One region of the Micromonospora sp. CPCC 206171 genome, then DNA from elsewhere that is predicted to be linked to it. Evidence: riboswitches for the same ligand, from Rfam matches in the RefSeq annotation. Region 1 holds a riboswitch; each other region holds the start of a gene.

Evidence for each region. Region 1 has a riboswitch for cyclic di-AMP ahead of V6U89_RS09375 (coiled-coil domain-containing protein). Riboswitches for the same ligand answer to the same signal wherever they lie in the genome.
Region 2: linked by a shared signal. The riboswitch ahead of V6U89_RS19035 (coiled-coil domain-containing protein) and the one ahead of V6U89_RS09375 (coiled-coil domain-containing protein) in region 1 are both predicted to bind cyclic di-AMP.
Region 3: linked by a shared signal. The riboswitch ahead of V6U89_RS08210 (C40 family peptidase) and the one ahead of V6U89_RS09375 (coiled-coil domain-containing protein) in region 1 are both predicted to bind cyclic di-AMP.

Annotation. Positions count from the first base shown of each region.
Region 1 covers NZ_JBAKHT010000005.1:198,311-205,903, forward strand. Annotated here, with positions in the region: gene V6U89_RS09345 (cellulose binding domain-containing protein) at 1-101, shown strand, start outside; gene V6U89_RS09350 (hypothetical protein) at 207-608, opposite strand; gene V6U89_RS09355 (hypothetical protein) at 729-869, opposite strand; gene V6U89_RS09360 (STAS domain-containing protein) at 1,207-1,575, shown strand; gene V6U89_RS09365 (SRPBCC family protein) at 1,746-2,213, shown strand; gene V6U89_RS09370 (hypothetical protein) at 2,226-2,729, opposite strand; gene V6U89_RS09375 (coiled-coil domain-containing protein) at 2,847-3,905, opposite strand; cyclic di-AMP (ydaO/yuaA leader) riboswitch at 3,910-4,041, opposite strand; gene V6U89_RS09380 (cation diffusion facilitator family transporter) at 4,183-5,097, opposite strand; gene V6U89_RS09385 (HelD family protein) at 5,263-7,380, opposite strand.
Region 2 covers NZ_JBAKHT010000016.1:65,278-72,870, reverse strand. Annotated here, with positions in the region: gene V6U89_RS19040 (RNA-guided endonuclease InsQ/TnpB family protein) at 1-636, shown strand, start outside; gene V6U89_RS19035 (coiled-coil domain-containing protein) at 650-1,669, opposite strand; cyclic di-AMP (ydaO/yuaA leader) riboswitch at 1,674-1,804, opposite strand; gene V6U89_RS19030 (YibE/F family protein) at 1,971-3,311, opposite strand; gene V6U89_RS19025 (heavy metal translocating P-type ATPase) at 3,630-5,663, shown strand; gene V6U89_RS19020 (hypothetical protein) at 5,694-6,272, shown strand; gene V6U89_RS19015 (DUF305 domain-containing protein) at 6,342-6,971, shown strand; gene V6U89_RS19010 (metal-sensitive transcriptional regulator) at 7,110-7,409, opposite strand; gene V6U89_RS19005 (heavy-metal-associated domain-containing protein) at 7,504-7,593, shown strand, end outside.
Region 3 covers NZ_JBAKHT010000004.1:242,553-250,145, forward strand. Annotated here, with positions in the region: gene V6U89_RS08205 (NlpC/P60 family protein) at 1-821, shown strand, start outside; cyclic di-AMP (ydaO/yuaA leader) riboswitch at 970-1,106, shown strand; gene V6U89_RS08210 (C40 family peptidase) at 1,119-2,159, shown strand; gene dcd (dCTP deaminase) at 2,202-2,780, opposite strand; gene V6U89_RS08220 (pyridoxamine 5'-phosphate oxidase family protein) at 2,859-3,425, shown strand; gene V6U89_RS08225 (zinc metalloprotease) at 3,491-4,477, opposite strand; tRNA gene V6U89_RS08230 (tRNA-Gly) at 4,715-4,788, shown strand; gene V6U89_RS08235 (VOC family protein) at 5,035-5,469, shown strand; gene V6U89_RS08240 (GNAT family N-acetyltransferase) at 5,485-5,853, opposite strand; gene V6U89_RS08245 (dihydrofolate reductase family protein) at 6,205-6,591, opposite strand; gene V6U89_RS08250 (RNA polymerase sigma factor) at 6,920-7,474, shown strand; gene V6U89_RS08255 (CU044_5270 family protein) at 7,474-7,593, shown strand, end outside.

The DNA of each region.
Region 1 (7,593 bases):
GGAACGGCGCGCTGGGCGTCGGCGCCAGCACCAGCGTCGGCTTCCTCGGCAGCTCGAGCGGCGGCACCGGCGTACCCGCGGTCACCTGCACCAGCCGCTGACCCGGTCGGCGCGACCGACCGTGCAATGCGGCGTGGCGGTGTCCGGACTCCCGGACACCGCCACGTCGTCTGGTCCACCCGGGCAGTCCCCGGCGTGCCGTCGCCTCAGCCGTCGAGGCCGACCGGTGAGTTCGGCCGGTCCACGTCGACGAACTCGATGTCGTCGACGGCCCGACCGTCCCGGCTGCCGGCGGCCCGCGCGGCGGTCCCGGCGGCCCAACCGATCGCGGCCCCGACCAGCGCCGCGCTGATCAGCAGCGTCCACGGCAGGGCCGGACGGCGCCCGGCGAGCGCGTCGAAGGCGAGCGTGGCCCGACGCCGGGCCTCGTCCGCCGCCGAGCCCACCAGGTCACCGGCGTCGGAAAGGTGGGTGCCGCCGCGGACCGACCGCGCCGTGTCCCGCACGCTGTCGCCGGCGGAACCGACCGCCGAGACCAGCTGCTGCCAGGCCTGGTCGGTGATCCGCTCCGGCTTGCTGCGGCGCTCCAGCAGGTTGTTGCCGAACATGGGTACCTCCTCGGGGTGCCGAAGTCTGCGGCCACTTCGGACGTCGACGTCTGCGGCGCGTCACGGTCGCCTGTCCCGCCAGTGCCCATCCGGGACGCGCCGCAAACCCGGGTCGGATCGTCAGCGGACCATGACCACCGCGACGCCGCGGGCGAAATCGTCGTCGTCGTCATCGTCGTCGTCCCCGCCGCCGAAGCCGCAGGCCAGTACGAGAGCGAGCAGCGCGCCGACACCGGCCAGGCCGAGCAGTTTCCTGAGCATCGATCGTTCCTTCCGTCGTGGTGGAACCCTCGCCCGCCGACCCTAGGCGGGTGGGGCAACACCGGGGTGTCGGCGCACGGCACCGGGCTCGCCGGGCGGGCCGGGTACGGAATCGACTGGACCGGGGTCGCTACCCTGGATGGGTTGGAGCGGCCGAACCCGGTCGCTCGTTGGAGTGAACGGGACCAGGAACAATTCGGGGTAGAGCGGTCTGGTCCGTCCGGATCCGCGAATTGCTCATCCCGGGGGGTGGCGACCGAGGCCGTCGGAGGAATACTCTCGGTCGCGGCCCGCGTACTGATGAGGCGCCCGTGGACGGGCGAGTGGAGGTGCTCGCGTGAGCCTGTCGATCGTGAAGTCGGTTCTGCCGGGTGGTGTCATGGAGATCGCTCCGCGAGGGGAGATCGACGTCGACACCGCGTACGAGGTGCGGGAGGCGATCGCCGAGGTGCTCGCGAAGGGCCGTCCGTCCCGGATCGAGCTGAACATGCGACTCGTCACCTTCATCGACTCGGTCGGCATCAGCGCGATGGTCGCCGGGTTCCAGACGGCCGAGGTCAGCGGCGTCAAGCTGGTGGTCACCGAGCCCAGCCGGTTCGTCCACCGCCAGCTCTGGGTCACCGGCCTGCTCGGCCTCTTCGGCGCGCCGGAGCCCTACTTCGCCGGCGCCGCGGCCCCGACCCCCGAGGTCCTCCCCGGCGCCTGACGCCGGCAGCCACGCCATGTCGCCGAGGTGGCGGTGACGCGCGCCCGCGGACCCCGCCACGTCGCCGGAACCGAGTGGATTCCCCGCCGGGGCACCGTCATGCCGCCTGCGATTGCCAGCCCGGCCGTCGTACGGGACGATCGTGCGACCGACGAGGGGTGGAGGGCGGAGTGGTCCGGCGCGAGTCGTTCAGCTACACGGTGCAGGCGCGCTGCTCACGGGCGGACGCGGTGGCGCTGTTGAGCGATCCGGCCCGGCAGGGGGAGCTGCATCCGCTGATCGTCCGGGTGCGCCGGCTGCCGACCCGTCCGGGCGCGCGGGCCAGCTACGCCATCACCGACCGGCTGGAGCTGGGGCCGCTGCGGTTCCCGGTCACCTACCAGGCCGACGTCCTGGTGGTCTCCGACGACGAGATCGTCACGGTGGCCCGGCAGCAGCCCGGCACGACGGTGCGCAACCACACCCGGCTCCAGGAGGAGGGCGACGTGCTGCGGATCGACGTGGAGATCACCCTCTCCGCGCCGGCGCCGCTGTTCGGGTACGCGTTCCGCCAGGCCCGCGCCGCGCACCTGGGCCTGGCCAGCCGGCTCGGCGCGGTGCTGGACCGGAAGGCCGACGGCGGACCGGTCCCGAACTGACGCTCCGTCCACTCAGCGGCCGGCGGGCGTCGCCGCCGTCCGGCGCGGCGGTGGGACGGCTCGGCGGTTGCGGCCCCACGGCTTCCAGGTGGAGATGACGGTCATGGTGACCAGCAGGCCGGTGGAGACCGCCGGGGCGACCACCACGTCGAGGCGCTGGTGTGCGGTCGCGTCCGGTCCGGCGGCGGCGCGCAGGTTCGGCGTCAGCGCGAACAGCACCAGGCCGATCATCACCGTGGTGAGCACCAGCTTGACCACCACCCAGCGCCAGCGCAGCAGGCCCCAGGGGGTCAGCAGGGCGCTGGTCACGCCGATCACCCAGACCAGCACGCTCAGCGGCGCGAAGAGCCAGGTCGCCACCAGCGCCGCCGCCGGGTAGACCACCCCCGGGTCGGCGCCGCGCAGCCCGGCGATGCCGAGGGTGAGCAGCACGAGGTCCGCGCCGAGCCAGCCCAGTGCGGTCACCAGGTGCAGGGTGAGCAGGGTCTTGCGGCCGTCGGGGGAGAGTCGGGTCATGCCTCGATGCTCGCCCGGCCGTCGCGCCGCGTCGTGGGCCGGTCGACGACATCCCGGGTACGTCGGCGCGCGTACGGCGGGGCCCGTCCGCGTCGGACGGGCCCCGCCGCCGGTCGGTCAGTAGACCGACAGGTGCACGTGGTTGGTGTGGTCGCTGGACGGGTCCCCGCCGGCCCCGCTGTACGACTTCCACCCGCTGCTGGGCAGCCAGATCTGCCGATACCAGATCACGTAGAGCACGGCGAGCCGGTCGGCGTTGCGGATGAAGTACGCGGCCAGGTTGTTGCCGTACGTCCGGTCACCGCCGGTCGCGTCGCCGCCGAAGCCGCTCTTCTGCGCCGCGAAGTCGCAGGCCCGGCCCTTGGGGTGCTCGCCGGAGCCGCTGGGGCGGTAGCAGGAGACGTACCGGGTGAAGCCGGCCGCCTGGGCCTGCCGCAGCGCGTTGAGCATGCGCGGGGTGATGCAGCCGTTGGCCGGGGTGGGATCGTTGACGCTGCAGGATTCCGACGGCCAGGAGCCGTCGGGGTTGCGCGGCGCCGCCTTGGCGTTGGCGGTGGAGGTACCCGGGTTGGAGCCGCCGCCGGCGCTGGCGGCGGGCTTGTCGGCCGCGGCCACCGCCAGGGCCCGCTCGGCCTGCTGCTTGCGCTTGGCCATCACCGCGACCTGCTTGCGCTGCTCGACGAGCTCCTGGTCGAGCGCGGCCCGGGTGCGGGTGGCGTCGTCACGGGTCCGGATCAGGTTGCGCAGCTCCCGGTCCTCGTGGGAAGCGACCGTCTCCAGCGCCGCCGCCCGGTCCAGGAAGCCTTCGGGGCTGGAGCTGTTGAGCAGCGCCGACACCGGCCCGAGCCGCCCGGTCCGGTACGCCACGCCGGCGATCTCGCCGACCTTGCCCTGCCGGACGGTCAGCTCCGACTCCATCGTCTTGAGCTGGTTGTTGAGTTCCTGCTGCCGCTTGGTGGAGCGTTCCAGCGCGGCCTTGGCGTCGATCCAGCCCTTGCTGGCCGCGTCGAGCTGGGCCCGCAGCGCCGGGGTGCCGCCCTCGGGGTCGCCGGGGGCGGCGGCGAGCCGGGTGGCGGGGGGAGCGGCGGTCGCCGGGACGGGCGCGGACGACACGCCGAGGGCGAGTGCCGCGACGACCGCGGCCGCCAGCCGTGCGGTGGTACGTCGTACGTGCATGAACATGTCCTTCCGTCAGCCGCCGACCGGGTTAGCTGACGGGTTCGGGACGGAAGATCCCTACCGCTGACGCGGATGCACCCCACGAACATGGTTCCCCGGCTCGCCCTGGCAGGCGATTAGGCGGCGGCCACCGCCGGCACCGGAGGGTGCCGCCTGGCGGAGGCCGGGACCGAGCCTACCGGTACGGGTGTGACACCCGCCCGTTTCGTGACTGAGGGTACTGGAGTGAATCGCGGTGTAGGTGACATAACTGGACAATAGGTGTCCGATTTCGTCACCACTCGACCTGCCCGCAGGCGCCGGGGGCGGCCCCCGGCTCGATCTGGAGGGTGGCGTGCTCGATGTGGAAGTCCTCGTGCAGGGCGGTGCGGGCGGCGGCGAGCACCGTGCCGACCTCGGCGCCGGGGACCATGGTGAGGTGGGCGGAGGCGACCTCCATGCCGGAGGTGAGCGTCCAGACGTGCAGGTCGTGCACCTCGGCGACGCCGGGGACGGCGGTCAGCCGGTCGTGCACGGCGGTCACCTGGAGATGCTCCGGGGCGGCCTGGACCAGGATGCGCACCGCCGCGCGGCCGAGCCGCCAGGTGCGGGGGAGGATGAACAGGCCGATCGCGACCGCCACGGCCGGGTCGGCCCACCACCAGCCGGTGCCGGCGATGAGCAGCGCGGCCCCGATCACGCCCAGTGAGCCGAGCAGGTCGCCGAGCACCTCCAGGTACGCTCCGCGCAGGTTGATGCTCTCCTGCGCCCCCGCGCGCAGCAGCGCGAACGCGACGAGGTTGGCCAGCAGGCCGAGCACCGCCACCGCCAGCATCGGCCCGGTGCGCACCTCCGGCGGATCGCCGAACCGGCGGACCGCCTCGATCAGCACGTAGATCGCCACCCCGCTGAGCAGGACGGCGTTGGCGAGCGCGGCCAGCACCTCCAGCCGGTAGAGCCCGAAGGTGCGCTGCGGGTCCCGGTCGCCGTGCCGGATGGCGGTGATGGCGGCCAGCGCCATGCCGATGCCGAGCACGTCGGTGAACATGTGCCCGGCGTCGGAGAGCAGGGCCAGCGAGCCGGTGCCGAACGCGGCGACGGCCTCGACCACCATCAGCGCGGCGAGCAGCGCGGAGGCCGCCCAGAGCCGCCCCCGGTGGCGGTGCGCCGCGTTCGCGACCGACCCGTGGTGGTCATGACCTGCGCCCACGCCCACACCCTCCGTCGCCCCGACGACTCGAACCCAACCTATGCTCACATAGCTATGTATGCAACCAACCCCCATACCCACCCTGCGCGAGCCGCACTTTCAGAGAAAGCGTGGCTGTTCCGCGCGCGGAGGCCCCTCTTTCTCTGAAAGTGCGGGCTCGGGGGGTTAGGGGGTGGGGTCGATGGTGGTGAGGCGCTGGGTGGCGCGGGAGAGGGCGACGTAGAGGGTGCGCACGCCCGAGCCGGGATCGGCGCGGATCTCGCGCGGGGAGATGAGCACGACGCCGTCGTACTCCATGCCCTTGGCCTGAAGGCTGGTCACCACCTGGAGCCGGGAGCCGCCGCGCCCGCTCAGCCAGCCGGCCACCTCGTCGCGGCGCGGCACCGGCGTGATCACGCCGACCGTGCCCTCCACCTCGGTGAGCAGTGCCTCGACGGCCTGCACGGTCGCCGCCGGCAGGCGGTCGGCGGCGACGGTCAGCGCGACCGGCTCCACGCCGGTGGAGCGGACCGCCGTCGGCAGCTCCAGGTCGGGGTAGAGCCGGCGGATCTCCGCCGCCGCCACCGCGAAGATCTCCGCCGAGTTGCGGTAGTTCGTGGTCAACGCGAAGCGGTGCCGCCGCCGCCGGCCCAGCGCCTGGTCCCGGGCCCGGTCCAGCTCCTGCGGGTCACCGGTCCAGGCGGTCTGCGCCGGGTCGCCCACCACCGTCCAGGAGGCGAGCCGGCCGCGCCGGCCGATCATCCGCCACTGCATCGGCGAGACGTCCTGCGACTCGTCCACCACCACGTGCGCGTAGTCGCGGTAATCCTCCGGGCGTTCCCGGGCCGCCGCCCGGGCGGCCCGCTGCCGGTCGGCGAACGTGCTCAGCTCGCGCACGCCGCCGGCCAGCTGGTACGGGTCACGCTTGGCCCGGGCCGGCCGCACCGGCTTGCCCAGCAGCGCGTCCAGCTCGTCGAGCAGGGCGATGTCGGCCACCGTCAGCCCCTGCGCGTCCAGCACCCGGTACGCCTCGACCAGCAGCGCGGTCTCCGCCCGGGACAGGATGCCACCGGCGTACCGGCGCAGCCGCTCCGGCCGGGCCAGCCAGCCCAGCACGTGCCGCGGGTGCAGCCGGGGCCACCACGCCTTGAGGAACTCGCGGAACTCCGGCCGGTCGATGATCTCGTCCTCGAAGGCGCGCTGCTCCGGCAGCCGGGTGACGCCCAGCCGGCGGGCCTGGGCGTACAGCGCCGCGAGCACCGCGTCGAAGGCGACCCGGCGTACCTCGTTGCGCCGCGCGCCCCGGGACAGCGCCCGGTCCCGGACGCCGTCCAGCTCGCGGCGCTCCAGCCGGAGCAGCTCGCCCCGGTAGAGCAGGCGCAGCTCGTCCGGCCCGTCCGGCACCGCGTCGCGTACCGCCCGCTCCAGCACCTTCCGCATCCGCAGCGAGCCCTTCACCGCCGCCACCTCCGGCGGATCGGTCCGGGTCGCCGACATGCCCGGGAAGAGCGAGCCCAGCGAGTGCAGCGTGGCGGTCTCCTCGCCGAGCGAGGGCAGCACCGAGGCGATGTACTCCACGAAGACCGAGGACGGGCCGACCACCAGGATGCCGCCGCCGGCGTACCGGCTGCGGTCGGAATAGAGCAGGTACGCCGCGCGGTGCAGCGCGACCGCCGTCTTGCCGGTGCCCGGGCCGCCGGAGACGATGGTGACCCCGGAGCCGGGGGAGCGGATCGCCTCGTCCTGCTCCCGCTGGATGGTCGCCACGATGTCGCGCATGCCCCGGCCGGTCGCCCGGGACAGGGTCGCCAGCAGGGCCCCGTCACCGACCACCGCCATCTCGGCCGGCGCCGACTCCGGGTCGAGCAGGTCGTCCTCGATCCGGGTGACCTTCTCGGCGGACGACTGGATGGTGCGCCGTCGGACCACGCCCAGCGGCTCGGCGGGGGTCGCCTGGTAGAACGCGGCGGCGGCCGGGGCGCGCCAGTCGACCACCAGCGTCTCGGCGTTCTCGCCCCGTACGCCGAGCCGTCCGACGTGCAGCACCTGGCCGGTCCGCAGGTCGAGCCGGCCGAAGACCAGCCCCTCGTGCTCGGCGTCCAGCACGTACCGCCGCTGGGCGGCGTGGAACACCATCGCGTCCCGCTCGACCAGCGCGCCGAAGTTGCCCACCCGGGCCAGCCGGTAGCCCTCCTTCTCGGCCTGCGCCGCCGAGCGGCGCAGTTCGGCCAGGCGGGCGTACACCCGGTCGAGATGCCGCTGCTCGGCGGCGATCTCCTGCTCCAGGGTGGTCTGGTCGGTCAACGTGACGGCTCCTGTGCGACGGCGGCGGCCGGGCGCGGGCGCACGCCAGGCGGAATGAGGGTACGGGCAGCCTGCCACCCCCCTTCGCGGCCATGCCGCGTCCCGCGACGTCCGCCACCCTCCACCGGCCGCTCAGCCGGCCGGAACCGGCTCCGTCGCGCCCGTCGTCGTCGGCCCGGCCGGGCCCGTCCTCGCCGGCCCGGCGGCGCTGAT
Region 2 (7,593 bases), on a different contig from region 1:
CTGTCCGACGGCACGAAGGTCGCGGCGCCACGATTCCTGCGCCGAGCCGCTCGCAGGCTGCGCCGGTTGCAGCAGGCGCTGTCGCGTAAGCAGCGGGGCAGCAACAACCGCAAGAAGGCCGTCGTCACGGTGGCGAAGGCGCACGCCCGGGTGGCTGACACCCGGCGAGACTGGCAGCACAAGCTCTCGACCCAGATCATCCGCGACAACCAAGCGGTGTACGTCGAGGACCTGTGCGTTAGCGGCCTTGCCCGGACCCGCCTGGCGAAGTCGGTGCACGACGCCGGCTGGGCCGGCTTCACCGCGATGCTGCAGTACAAGGCCGCCCGGTACGGGCGCACCTTCGCAAAGATCGACCGGTTCGCGCCCACGTCGCAGACGTGCTCGGAGTGCGGCCGGCCCGACGGACCCAAGCCGCTCAACGTCCGGTCGTGGACCTGCCCCTGCGGTGCGGTCCACGACCGGGACGTCAACGCGGCCATCAACGTGCTCGCGGCGGGACGCGCCGAGAGCCTAAACGCCTGTGGAGCGCAGGTAAGACCGGCACCCGTGCCGGCACCGCGCCGAGAAGCAGGAATCCGCCCGCGCGCTGCGCGCTGTTCCACGCGCAGCGCGGAGGGAATCCCCGTCCTTTAGGGCGGGGAGAACGTCAAAGCATCGACATGTGCACGTGGTCGGTGTGGTTCGACGGTCCGCTGTACGACTTCCACCCGGTGGCCGGGAACCAGATCTGCCGGTTCCAGATCACGTAGTAGATGCCGAGCCGGTCGGCGTTGCGGATCAGGAACGCGGCGAGGTTGTTGCCGTACATCCGGGTGTCGTTGTTGTGCCAGGGCGCGAAGCCGCTCCGCTGCAACGACCAGTCGCAGGCCTTGCCCTTCGGGTGCTCCCACGGCCCACCGGGCCGGTAGCAGCCCGCGAACCGGTTGAAGCCGGCCCGCCGGACCTCCTTGTACGCGTGCAGGGTGCGCGGCGTGATGGTGCCGGAGGTCGTCGGGTCGTCCTCGGTGCGCGACTCGGGACGCCAGCCGCCGTCCGCGGTTCGGCCGGGGCCGATCCGGGCGACCGGCGAGGTCGCGTCGACCAGGCCGCCGGTGAAGCCCCGGCCGCCGACCAGCTGGAGGGCCTTCTCGGCCTCCCGGCTCTCCCGGGCCATGTCGTTGGTGAGCTTCTGCTGCTCGCGCACCTCGGCGTCCAGCGCCAGCTTGGCCTGCTCCGCGCGGTTCTTGGCGGCGGTGACCTTGGCCAGCTTCTGCGCGTTGACCATGTTCAGCTCGTCCAGGGCGGCGGCGCGCCGGACGAACGAGTCGGGGGCGTCGCTCTCCAACAGCATCGCCACCGCGCCGATCCGGCCGGTCCGGTACGACTGCGCCGCGAGCTGCGAGACCGTCGGCTGCAACGCCGCCAGCTCGTCCTGCGCGCGCCGCACCTCCAGCCCGAGCTGCTGCTGGCGCTTCTTGGACTTCTCCAGCTGCGTCTTGGCCTTGGAATACTCGCGGTTGCGCAGCTCGATGACGTCGGTGAGCAGCTTGGGCTCGTCGTCCTCCTCGTGCCCGGAGGGGGTGGGGGTCGAGGGCGCGGCGATCGCGGCTGTCGGACCGCCGAGGATGGCCAGAGCGGCGAACACGGCCACCACCGGAGTCAACCAGCGGCGCAGGGGTGCCGTCACAGTGTTCCCTTCCGTCGACCGCCGACCGGGTTAGCTGACGGGTTCGGGACGGAAGTGGCCCCTACCGCTCGCGCGGATTCACCCCATGTACCTGGTTCCCCGGTTCGCCTCGCGGCGATTGGGCGGCGGCACCGCAGGCGCCGCTGCGCGCCTTCGGCGGTGACCGGCAGCGAGGTTACCCGAGAGTCGTACCGGGGATCTACGTCCAGAACCCGACTAAAAGCGTTATTTCGTCGTAGCGATGCGTGACGAGTGACGCGTTCGTCAGGTTCCGCGTCGGCGTCGGTCACGCTGCGGAGTCTCACCATGCGGTGTCCGTGCTCCTTTCCGGGTCGGGCCACCGTGCGGGGGCCGGGGTGGACGGTCGGCCGGGACGCGACGCGCTCAGCGCCTCGAGCGCCGTGTCCCGGTCGGCGGAGGGGCGGGGCGTGGGTGCCGGCCCGTTGTCCCGGGCGGGCTCGTCGGCCGGGCCACGACCGGCGGTGGCGACCAGCGCGGCCAGCGCGGTGGTCAGCGGTACGGCGGCGACCAGGCCGAGCGTCGCCACCGCGCTGCGGACGATCTCCTGGGCCAGGAACTCGCTGGTGAGGATCTGGCTCACCGGCCGGCTGTCGGCGGTGAGCAGGAGCAGCAGCGGCAGCGACGCGCCCGCGTACGCGAGCACGATGGTGTTCACCGTGGAGGCGATGTGCGCCCGGCCGACCCGGGTGGCGGCCCGGTAGAGCTGCGTCCGGGACAGTCCGGGGTTGGCGTGCGCCAGCTCGGTGACGGTGGCGGCCTGGGTGACGGTGACGTCGTCGAGCACGCCGAGCGAGCCGATGATGATGCCGGCCAGCAGCAGCCCGTGCAGGTCGACGTCGCGCTGGTACATCGACAGCGTGGTGGCCTCCTCGCTGCCGAACCCGGTCAGGTGGGCGGCAGCGGTGGCCAGGCTGCCGAGGAGTCCGGTCAGCACCAGGCTGCCGAGCGTGCCGAGGACCGCCACCGAGGTCTGCGCGGTGATCCCGTGGGTCAGGTACAGCACCACGAACATGATCAGCGCCGAGCCGGTGATCGCGATCAGCAGCGGCGAGCCGCCCGCCGCGATGCCGGGTACGACGAAGGCCAGCAGGATGGCGAAGCTGGCGCCGAGCCCGGCCAGCGCGGCCAGCCCGCGCAGCCGGCCGAACGCCACGATCGCCGCCGCGAAGAGCGCCACCAGCCACACCAGGGGCTTGCCGCGTTGGTGTTCGGCGATCTGGTAGCTGGTGGCGGTGGGGTCGGCCGGGTCGGCGAGCTGGACCAGCACCACCTCGTCGCCGACCGCCACGGTGGGCGCGCCCGGGCCGGCGGGCACCGGCGTCTCCACCTGCTGGCCGCTGTCCGGGCCCTGCTCGACCCGGACCGTCACGGTCCCGCACGGGCCCTCGGCCGCGCCGGGCGGCGCCTCCGGCGTCGGCGGGCAGGGTTCGGTCACCACCCGGGTCACCGTGCCGTGGTGGCGCGCCGGCTCGGCGCCGACGTCGGCCTGCCGCGAGTCGCGCGGCCACAGCACCAGGGCGGCGATCACCGTGACGACGAACAGCGGGACCACCGTCGCGACGAGGATCCGTCGCACCCCCGGTGGGGTGGACGGAGCGGGACGGGTGTGGTCGGCGCCCATTGCGAGTCTCCCAACGATCCAGGGCGGGGTACGTGTCAGCCGGCCGGTCGGTTCACCGGCGCAACGCGCGTGGCGAGCCGCGTACCCCGGTGTGGCCCCTGGGTGCCGGCGAGGTCACCCAGCGTGACCGGACGGTGCGGTCGCCCGGCGTGGCGACCCGCCCGGGCGGTCGCCCACGGCAGCCGAGCCCGGCGCGGTACGCGGGCGGGCGGCAGCTGCGGCGGATGGCGAGTCATGGCCGGAGAATCGTAGCCAGGTTCGGTGCGGGTCCGCCCGGTTCGGGCCATCGGCAGCGCGCCCACCGGGCATCGTGGGGGCATGGACCAGCACGCCGGACCGGCCGGGTCCCCGGGGCCGGGCCGGCACCGGGGGCACGACCGGCACGCCGGCCACGACCCGGAGATGTTCCGCCGTCGGTTCTGGTTCTGCCTGGCGCTGACCCTGCCCGTGGTCGCCACCAGCCACATGGTGATGGAGTGGTTCGGCTACCCGCTGGAGTTCCCCGGCCGGTCCCTGGTCGGGCCGGTGCTCGGCTCGGTGGTCTTCTGGTGGGGCGGCTGGCCGTTCCTCGTCGGCGCGGTGCGCGAGGTGCGCGACCGGGCCCCGGGCATGATGCTGCTGATCGGGATGGCGATCACCGTCGCGTACGCCGCGTCGCTCGCCACCAGCCTCGGCGCCTTCGAGCTGGACTTCTGGTGGGAGTTGGCCGCCCTGGTCACCATCATGCTGCTCGGGCACTGGCAGGAGATGAAGGCCGTCGGGCAGGCGCGGGGTGCGCTCGCGGCGCTGGCCGCGCTGCTCCCCGACGACGCCGAGCGGGTCGGGCCGCAGGGCGGCACCGAACGGGTGCCGGTGAGCGGCCTGCGGGTGGCCGACGTGGTGCTGGTCCGCCCCGGTGGCCGGGTGCCGGCCGACGGGCGGATCATCGACGGGGCCGCCGAGCTGGACGAGTCGATGGTCACCGGCGAGTCCCGCCCGGTCTCCCGGGCGGTCGGGGACCGGGTGGTGGCCGGCACCGTCGCCACCGACTCGGCGATCCGGGTCCGGGTGGAGGCGGTCGGCGACCAGACCACCCTCGCCGGCATCCAGCGCCTCGTGACGCAGGCGCAGCAGTCCGGCGGGCGGGCGCAGGCGCTGGCGGACCGCTTCGCCGCCTGGCTCTTCTACGTCGCCACCGCCACCGCCGTGCTGACCGTCGTGGGGTGGACCGCGCTGGGCGAGCGGGACGAGGCCGTGGTGCGGACCGTGACGGTGCTGGTGATCGCCTGCCCGCACGCGCTCGGCCTGGCCATTCCACTGGTGATCGCGCTCTCCACCGCGCTGGCCGCCCGCTCCGGCGTGCTGGTCCGCGACCGGCTCGCGCTGGAACGGATGCGCACCGTCGACGTGGTGCTCTTCGACAAGACCGGCACCCTCACCAGGGGCGAGCACGCCGTGGTCGGGGTGGCCGCCGCGCCGGGGACCGGCGAGGACGAGGTGCTGCGGCTCGCCGCCGGGGTCGAGGCGGACAGCGAACACCCGCTGGCCCGGGCGATCGTCGCGGCCGCCGCCGAGCGCGGCGGCCCGGCCCCGGCCGCCGGCTTTCGCTCGCTGCCGGGGCGCGGCGTCCGGGCCGACATCGACGGTACGCCGTACGCGGTCGGTGGCCCCGCGCTCCTGCGCGAGCAGGGGCTGGAGCTGCCCGGGGCGCTGGAGTCGGCGGCCCGGCGCTGGGCGGGGCGCGGCGCGGCGGTGCTGCACCTGGTCCGCCTGCCGGACACCGTCCTCGGCCTGCTCGCCCTCGCCGACGAGGTACGCCCCGAGGCCCGGGAGGCGATCGCGGAACTGCGTGCCGAGGGGGTCCGCAGCATCGCGATGATCACCGGGGACGCCCGGACGGTGGCCGAGGCGGTCGCCGCGGACCTCGGCTTCCGGCCCGGCGTCGACGAGGTCTTCGCCGAGGTGCTGCCCGCCGACAAGGATCGCAAGGTGACCGCGCTGCAACGCCGGGGGCTGCGGGTGGCGATGGTCGGTGACGGGGTCAACGACGCGCCGGCGCTGGCCCGGGCAGACGTGGGGATCGCGATCGGGGCGGGCACCGACGTGGCGATCGAGTCGGCCGGGGTGGTGCTGGCCTCCTCCGACCCGCGCGGGGTCGCCGGGGTGGTCCGGCTGAGTCGGGCGGCGTACCGGAAGATGCGGCAGAACCTCGCCTGGGCGGCCGGCTACAACGTGGTGGCGCTGCCGCTGGCGGCCGGCGTGCTGGCCTTCGCGGGGGTGGCGCTCAGTCCGGCGCTCGCCGCAGCGCTGATGTCCGCCTCGACGATCGTCGTCGCGCTCAACGCCCAACTGTTGCGCCGGGTACGCCTCTGATCCCCGCCCGGATCGGGCTAGCGTGGTCGGGTGCGAACGGCGACGGCGACGGCGCGGCCGGCCGGGTGGTGGGCCCGGCTGTTCCTGCTCGCCTGCACCCTGCTCGGGCTGGCCGCCATGCACACCATCGGCCACGGCACGCACTCCGTCGCGTCCCACCCGGACGGCCACGCCGCCGCCGGGTCGCAGCGGCTGATGGTCGTTCAGGCCACCCTGCCCGAGGCGGTCCCGGTCGCCCACAGCGCCGCACCCGAAACGGTCCCGGTCGCCCACAGCGCCGCGCCCGAAACGGTCCCGGCCGCCCACGGCGCCGGGCCGGTGTCGTTCGCCGGCCAGGCCGGCGGGGTGATGGTGGCTGACTGCGCCGGGGACGGCTGCGGACGGGCCGCCCCCGCCGACCAGCCGGGCGGTGCCCCGAGTGGCTGGAGTGTCTGCCTGGCGGTGCTCGGCGCCTTCACGGTGGCACTGCTGCTGGCGACGCTGCTGCTCGGTCGTGCCCGCCCGGCCGTCCACACCCGCCATGCGTCGGGTCCGTCGCGCGGGCCGCGCGCCCCGCCACCCCGCCCGGTCGGGCTTCGCCTCGCCACGGTGTCGGTGCTGCGCAGATAGGACACCCCGGCGCGGCCACGCCGCGTCCGAAGTCCGCTGCGTACGTATTCACACCGAAAGGTTTCGACCGTGTCCACTCGTACCATTGCGCGCCGTGCCGCCCTGGCCGGCGTCGCTCTCAGCGCCACTCTCGCCCTGGCCGCCTGCGCCGGCGACGACCACCAGGCCGGCTCCGGCCACGACATGCCGGGCGCGGGAGCCCCCGCCGGCCCGTCGGCGAGCGCGTCCGCCACGTTCGGCGACGCCGACGTGATGTTCGCCCAGATGATGATCCCGCACCACCAGCAGGCGGTGCGGATGTCGGAGCTGGCCGACAGCCGTGCCGAGGACCCGGAGGTCAAGCACCTCGCCGCACAGATCAAGGCCGCCCAGGCGCCGGAGATCGCCACCATGACCGGCTGGCTCACTGCCTGGGGTCGGCCCGTCCCGTCCGGCAGCCCGACCGGCGGCCACCACGACCACGGCATGCCGGGCATGATGTCCGACGCCGACATGGCGAAGCTGGCGGACGCCTCCGGCCGGGAGTTCGACCGGCAGTTCCTGACCATGATGATCGCCCACCACGAGGGCGCCATCACCATGGCGGAGGAGGAGCTCGCCAGCGGCGGCAACGCGGACGCCAAGGCCATGGCGCAGCAGATCGTCAACGCCCAGCAGAGCGAGATCGACGCGATGAAGAAGATCCTCGCCCGGCTCTGACCACCGCCGGCCGGGGCGCCCGGAGCTGTCGTGGCTCCGGCGCCCCGGCCTGGTGACCGTGCCGGTCAGGCCCGGGTCCGCAGTGCCGACCGCCGCCGCTGGTACGCCTCGTCGTCGATCTCGCCGCGCGTGGCGGGCTCAGCCGCGCTTCATCAGGCGGCCGACGGCGGCCATCATCTCGGCGGCCATCTCGTCGGCGCGGCCCTCGGCGGCCCCCTCGTGCATGCAGTGCCGGGCGTGGCCGTCGAGCAGGCCGAGGGCGACCTTGTCCAGGGCGGCCTGGATCGCCGAGATCTGGGTCAGCACGTCGATGCAGTAGCGGTCGTCGTCGACCATCTTCTCCACGCCGCGGACCTGGCCCTCGACGCGGCGCAGCCGCGCGAGCAGCTGGTCCTTGCTGGCGGTGTAGCCCCGGGTCGGGGTGCTCGGTGTGGTCATGACGACCAGGATAGCGTACCCCCTGGGGGTATGCTACGGTCCTCGGGAGAGCTACCCCTGGGGGGTATAGCATGGATGCGGGAGGAGAGTTGCCATGGTCACCACCACGTACCAGGTACAGGGCATGACCTGCGGGCACTGCGTCAACTCGGTCAGCACCGAGGTGAGCGCGATCCAGGGCGTC
Region 3 (7,593 bases), on a different contig from region 1:
AACAGCTCGAGCCGACCATCGAGCAGTACAACAAGGTCCGCGCGCACCTCAAGGTCAACCGCAAGAAGTCGGCGGAGCTGGAGAAGAAGATCCAGCCGCTGGCCCTGCAGACCGAGCTGGCGATGAACCGGGTGGGCGACCTCGCCTCCCGGTACTACATGACGGGCCCCTCGCAGGACATCGGCGCGCTGCTGGTCAGCGCCAAGCCGGGCACCCTGACCGAGCAGCTGACCATCCTCGACCGCCTCGCCGCGCAGGAGCGCAAGGAGCTCCAGGTCGTCATCGACGCCCGGCAGAAGTACGACGGCGAGAAGCAGAAGCTCGATGCGCTGATCGCCGCGGAGGTCAAGCAGGAGAAGGAGCTGGCCGCCAAGAAGGCGCAGATCAACTCCGAGATCAAGCGGCTCCAGGCGTCGATGCCGAAGACCGTCGTCAAGGTGGCCGGCTGCCCGACCGTCAAGGGCGTGGTGAGTTCCGCCGCGCAGACCGCCATCCGGGTGGCCTGCCAGCAGGTAGGCGACCCGTACGTCTGGGGTGCCGACGGGCCGGACTCGTTCGACTGCTCCGGCCTCACCCAGTACGCCTACAAGGCCGCCGGCATCTACCTGACCCACCACACCGGCGCCCAGTGGAACGAGGGCAAGGCCATCCCGCGCTCCGAGGCGCGCCCCGGTGATCTGGTCTTCTTCTACAGCGACCTGCACCATGTGGGTCTCTATCTGGGCAGTGGGCTGATGGTCCACGCGCCACGGACCGGCAAACCGGTCCAGGTCACCAGCGTCGACTACATGCCGGTCGCCGGCTTCCGGCGACCGAACTGACCCGAGCTCGCCGCGAACCCCCGGTCGACCGACCGGGGGTTCCGCGTATCCGGGACCCGGCACGGCATGGCGGGTTGCGGATCGATAACGGTCCTCTCTACTCTGGTCCTTCGTCGGCCGCGACAGGTCCGTCCAACCCGGGCGGCAGTGGCCGGCACCGCCGAGTCGCCCGCGGGCGAGCCGGGGACCCAGGTAAGCCGGGGTGAATCCGCAGCCACTGCGGTAGGGCGCTCCCTTCCCGCCCGAACCCGTCAGCTAACCCGGTAGGCGGTCGCGGAAGAAGGAGCCCGGAGCCCGGTGGCACACCATGCCCCGCGGCCACCGTCGTACGGGTCGACCCAGGTCGCCCGGCTGACGGCTGCGCCGCGCCCACGCTGGTCCCGCTTCACCACCGTCCTTGCCGCCCTCGCCGGTGCCGCCGTCGTACTGACCGGCGCTGCCACGGCGGCCCACGCCGAACCCTCGGTCGCCGAGATCGAGCGGCAGATCGACCAGGACTGGAACAGGCTCGAACCGATCATCGAGCAGCACAACGCCACCCGTCAGGACCTGGCCGCCAAGCGCCGGCAGGCCGACGCGCTGGCCAAGCGCATCGATCCGCTGCAACTCCAGGTCGACCTCGCGATGAACCAGGTCACCGGGCTCGCCGCCGAGGCGTACAAGGGGGAGAACGTCTCCGCCGTCAACGCCCTGTTCGGCAGCAGCTCCCCCGCCGAACTGGTCGACCAGCTCGAAATGCTCGACCGGTTCGCCCAGCGCCAGCAGCGCGACGTGCGGACCGTCAAGGAGCTGCGGGACAAGCTGGCCGCGGAGAAGGCGCCGCTGGACGAGATGGTCGCTCAGCTGACCCGTACCGAGGCCCAGCTCGCCGCGAAGAAGAAGCAGATCAACGCCGAGATCGATCGGCTGCAGAAACTGCGGCTCAAGGTGTACGGCAACGGTGGCGGGGGTGCGCTGCGCCCGGCCCCGTGCCCGGCCGGCTATCCCGGCGGCCCGGCCGGCACGGCCGTCAAGTTCGCCTGCGCGCAGATCGGCAAGCCGTACGTCTGGGGTGCCGAGGGTCCCAACTCGTACGACTGCTCCGGGCTGATGCTCGCGGCGTGGGCGAAGGCCGGTGTCTCGCTGCCGCACAACGCCCGCCAGCAGCGCCAGGTGACCGCCCGGGTGAGCCGGGCCGACCTGCGCCCGGGCGACCTGGTCTTCTACTACGCCGACCTGCACCACGTCGGCATGTACGTCGGCGGCGGCTGGGTGGTGCACGCCTCCCAGGCGGGCCAGCCAATCAAGATGAAGCGGGTCGACGACGGGCCGGTCAACAGCTACGGCCGGCCGGACTGAGTGCGCGCCGGGCTCCCGGGGTGCCGGGGGCCCGGCCCGGCGTCAGCGGGTGGGCCAGGTGCGCCAGTTCTGCCAGGAACGGCTCGGGGTCGGCCCGCGCTGGCCCTGGTAGCGCGACCCGTAGACGGCGGAGCCGTACGGGTGCTCGGCCGGGGACGAGAGCCGGAAGATGCAGAGCTGGCCGATCTTCATCCCGGGCCAGAGCGTGATCGGCAGGTTCGCCACGTTCGACAGCTCCAGCGTCACGTGCCCGGAGAAGCCCGGGTCGATGAAGCCGGCGGTCGAGTGGGTGAGCAGGCCGAGCCGGCCCAGGCTGGACTTGCCCTCCAGTCGGCCGGCGAGCTGGTCGCCCAGCGAGATGACCTCCAGCGTGGAGGCGAGCACGAACTCGCCAGGGTGCAGCACGAACGGCTCGCCCTCCGGCACCTCGACCATCGAGGTGAGCTCGTCCTGCTGCATGGCCGGGTCGATGTGCGTGTACAGGTGGTTGTTGAAGACGCGGAAGAGCTTGTCGAGCCGCACGTCGATGCTGGACGGCTGTACCAGCGTGGGCTCGAAGGGCTCCAGCGCGAGCGTGCCCGCCTTGATCTCGGAGACCAGGTCGCGGTCGGAGAGCAGCATCGGCACACCATATCGAGCGGACCGGGTGACCTGCGTGTCGGACTACGCGTTCGTACACATGTTCGATAGGATGTCCGTATGGCTTCCTGGTCCGAATTCGCCGCTGACGAGCCCCGACTCGCCGACGGGATCCGCCTTCTCATGCAGCAGTACGGGCCGGGCTTCGGCTACCTGGCCACCGTTCGCGCCGACGGTGGGCCCCGGGTGCACCCGGTCTGCCCCGTGATCACCGACGAGGGGCTGTTCTGCTTCGTCGTCGACTCGCCCAAGCGGCGCGACCTCGAACGCGACGGGCGATACGCGTTGCACTCGTTCCCGCCGGAGGAGACCGACGACGAGGCGTACGTCGCCGGTCGCGCGCAACCGGTCACCGACCCGGCCCGGGTCGCCCGGGTGGCTCGCCTCGGCCGGGCGGCGCCGCAGGTCGACTGGCGACTCTTCGAGTTCAGCGTCGACGTGGCGATGCTGACCCGCCGCGACCAGGGCGGGCTCGGCCAGCCCGGCGAGGGCCACGGGTCCTCCGCCGTCCAGGTCTGGCTCGATCCGGTCGCCGCCCGCCGCAGCGGCGACGCCACCGGCGTACCCGATCGGCGGCCGGCCCGCCGCGGCCGCCACGGTTTCGACACCCGCCGCCCCGCCGCCTGACCGCCGAGACGCCGATGCCGGCCCCGTCGGAGCGACGGAGCCGGCATCGGCGTCTGCTGGGGGTGTTACGCCGCGCGGTACGCGTTCCACGCGGTCAGCATGCGGCTCGCCTGACCAGGGGTGAACTGGTACATGCACGAGTCGTACGTGTAGTCCATGAAGTTGGTGATCGGGTCCAGGCCGGCCGTGGTGCAGGTGTCCCGCCCGGTCGGGCACTGGAACGCCGGCGAGGCCTCGGCCGGGGTGTCGCTGACGCTGTCACCCGAGCCGGAGCATCCACCCTGGAAGGTGTGGTAGAGGTTCAGCCAGTGGCCGACCTCGTGGGTGCCGGTGTCGCCCTGGTTGTAGTTGGCGGCGGTACCGCCCGGCAGCGACTCGCTCAGCACGACCACGCCGTCCATGCTGTTCAGCTTCCGCTGCGGGAAGGTCGCCCAGCCGAGCAGGTCGTCGCTCAGCTCGCCCAGGTAGATGTTGAGCGTGTTCTTGCCGCCCTCGCGCAGGGAGGTCTTCATCGACCGCTCGGCCGACGAGCCCTGCACGATCGGGTACCACGCCGGGTTGGTCACCCGGTTGATCTTCGTCAGCTGGAAGCCGAAGGCCGTGGCCGCGCCGCCGGTGGCACCGGCGTAGGCCTGGTTCAGCACGCTGATCTGCGAGGTGATCATCGAGTCCGGGATGTTGCCGCCGGCCCGGGTGCTGTCGCGCTGGATCACGTGCACGACGACCGGGATGGTGACGCTGGCCAGCGGAGCGGCGGCCTGGGCGCCGGCCCGGAAGCTCGCCCGCTCGCGCAGCGCGGTGGCCAGGTCGGCCTCGCGCTCGCGGACCTGCTTGGCGGTCAGCTCGTTGGGTTCGTGCTTGGCGATCCCGCCCTTCTTGATCCGAGCGTCCGAGTGGACGTCGGCGGGCTCGGCGCAGGCCTCGCTCGGGGCGGCCGAGAAGGCGGAAGCAGCGGGGACGACGCCTACCGCGGCGGTGCTGAGCAGCAGCGCGAGGGTCGTCGACGCGACACCGGCGGCACGCCGGGTCAGCAGGTTGGGACGGAGTCCCATGGGCCCACCTCTTTCTGGCGGCGTGACAGGGGGTATGTCACACCGTGGTCGAGAACGTGGGGGTGACGTTACAACCGATCGACAGATTTGAGAACGGTCATATGTTGCCGCTGTGAAACTTTTAGCTCTACGTGAATGCGTTGAGTCCAAGATCGGTCACGGTGGCGGGGGCGCCGGCGTGCCCGGGGGGTACCTGGGTGCACGGCGGCGGTCACCTCAGGTACAGTGGTGCCGCCTGCGGGTGTAGTTCAATGGCAGAACATCAGCTTCCCAAGCTGACAGTGCGGGTTCGATTCCCGTCACCCGCTCCAACGTAAGGCCCCAGCTCAGGACCGGTTCCTGGCTGGGGCCTCAGTCGTCGCTATCGCTTCCTGCGCTTGTCGTGCCCGCTACGCGCCCGATCCTGGCTCTGCTTGATCTGGGAGCTGAGCGCGTCGGCGATGTGCTCGTCTCGCTCGCGGGCGGTGTGTTGGTAGATCATCGGGTGCACGGATCCCCCTCATTGCCAGGGGTGGGCCCGTGGAGACGACGAAAGACCCCGCCTCTATGGTGGCCCGATGGCGTCGGTCAGGCAGATCCAAGTCACTTTCGACTGCGCAGAACCTGAGCGTGTCGCTCGTTTCTGGTGCGAGGTGTTGGGGTACGTCGTACCGCCACCACCGGAGGGGTTTGCTACCTGGGACGACTTCGATCGCGCGCTGCCGCCGGAGCATCAGGGCGCAGCGTTCGCCTGCATCGATCCCTCAGGGGTGGGCCCGCGACTGTTCTTCCAGCGCGTTCCCGAGGGCAAGGTCGTCAAGAATCGGCTGCACCTTGACGTGCGGGTCGGCACCGGGCTCGTGGGTGAAGAGCGGTTGGCCGCACTTGAGGCCGAATGCGCACGACTGGTCGCGCTCGGCGCGGTACGCGTGCGACTACTGCCTGCCGATGGCGACAACGAGTCGTGCCTCGTGATGCAGGACGTCGAGGGCAACGAGTTCTGTCTCGACTGAGTGGCCGCGGTCGGGCTACCGCGTCTGAGCCGGTCGCGAAGGGGTGTCGAGGAGTACCTCGTACAGGTACAGGTCACCGTTGGTGCCTGTGTGGCGGAACCCGGCACGTTCGAGGGTCCGCTGGGAAGCGATGTTGTCCTCGGTGGTGTCGGCGACAACTCGGGACAGCCCGTGATCGGCCGCGACGTTCAGCAGGGCGACGAGTGCCTCCACTGCATAGCCGTGACCACGGGCTGATGGGGCAAGGCCGTAGCCGACCTCGACACATCCGCCGTCCGGCTGACCCTTGAAACCGATTCCACCGATGGCCTTCCCGTCGGCGGTCCGGGTGATCCGGTAGTGCCCGAAAGGGCGCTGGTCCCCGTTGGCGGCCGTAGCCGTCAAAAAGGCCGTGACGCCGATGACGTCGCCGTCGAAAGGAAATCCTCAGCAACCCTCGACACTCCGCACAAGCCGATTACGCCACCTGGGAGAAGGCCGATCGCGGGAACCCCTTGGGACACGCCCACATGCCGCGTTCCGCGCGCCCGCTGCCGTACATCAGCTGACGGACGCGCGTTGCGGTGCGTGGGGCCCGTAACGCCGGCCAGCGGCACGCCGTCCAGACCCGCAGCTCGAAGTGCTCGAACCGGTCATCCGTCGGGCGGTAGCCACACGGCAAGGGCGTCGGAGTCGGTCAGCGCAGCGAATATCCGGTCCGGGGAGGCGCTGATGACACGGTGGTGTCAGTCCGACTCATCGCGGGCGCGGCCGTAAGCGCTCGAAGATCACGCGCGAGCCGAACGTCCTGGTCTCGACCAGGTCCAGCCGAACGTCTTCGGTGACCGGCGGCAGGAAGGGCGTGCCGCCACCGACGACGACCGGGTAGCGGAACATCCGCAGCTCGTCGACGAGGCCGAGGCTGATCGCCGCCGCAGCCAGGCCGGCGCCGCCGATCGAGACGTCCCTGTCAGTCACGTCGAGCGCCGCAGCGACCTCCTCGGCCACCGACGCCACGGCGAGCCGGGCATTGCCCTGAACGCTGTGGAGGATGCGGCTGAAGACGACCTTCGGGAGAGCGCACCAGACGTCGGCGAACGCGGCCCGAGCTCGGTGTCGCGCATCGACGGATCCGTCTCCCACACCAGCATGGTCTCGTAAAGCCTGCGACCCAACAGATTGCCGCCGAGCTCGCGTACCTGCGCGAGGTGGAAACGAAACAGCTCCTCGCTAGGGGCCGTCCACCCGAACCCGCCCTCGCGCGCGAGACCGCGGCGATCGTCGCCGAACTGCCGCCCCAGCAGCGGGGCGCACGGGGCACCCGGGCCGGGCGGCGAAGGCCGGTCCGGCGGAGCTGTTGCTTTGCGGGAGTTGTTCGGTGCGTGCGGAATGGTGGGTTGTTCGCGGTAATCATCGGACCGGTGGCGACACAAGCCAGGGTGAGAGGTCGTCAACAAGGCGGGAGTTTTGGATGGGTCCACCGGGAGAACGCGATGAGGATTGGTTCACCACGGTCTACGCCGCCGAGTACGGACAGGTCGTCAGGTACGGCCAGCGTCGGCTTGCCGATCTGAACGCGGCGGCTGAACTCGCCCAGGAGGTGTTCGTCATCGCCTGGCGGCGCCGCCGCGAGGTTCCGGACCGCAGCCTGCCCTGGCTGTACGGGGTGGCTCGGCGCCTGCTTGCGAACGAATGGCGAGCGCGGAGAGCCGCGCCGGACGTACTACCGATCACCGACGCCGGTCTTCTGCAGGAGCCGGGATCGTCCGGTGCCGACGCGACCGTGGGCGTAGCCGATATCCAGGCCGCGCTGACCACCCTCGCCGACCTCGATCAGGAAATCCTCCGGTTGGTCGGCTGGGAGGAGTTGACGGTTTCCGAGGCCGCCCAGGTCCTCGGCTGTACCCGCACCACCGCCGCAGTGCGCTTGCACCGCGCTCGTAGACGTCTCAACGACGCGATGTCGTACCGATCCGGGTCACCGGCGCAGCAGCCGGTGCTGGCTAGTCCTCGAAAGGCTCTGTGATGTTCGGAGAAGAGCGAACGCGCACCCTCCTCAAACCGATTGACCCGGCCCGGCACAGCACCATCGCACCGCCCCGGCTGTCGGCACACGACCTGATCAACCGCGCAGAGGCAATCGCC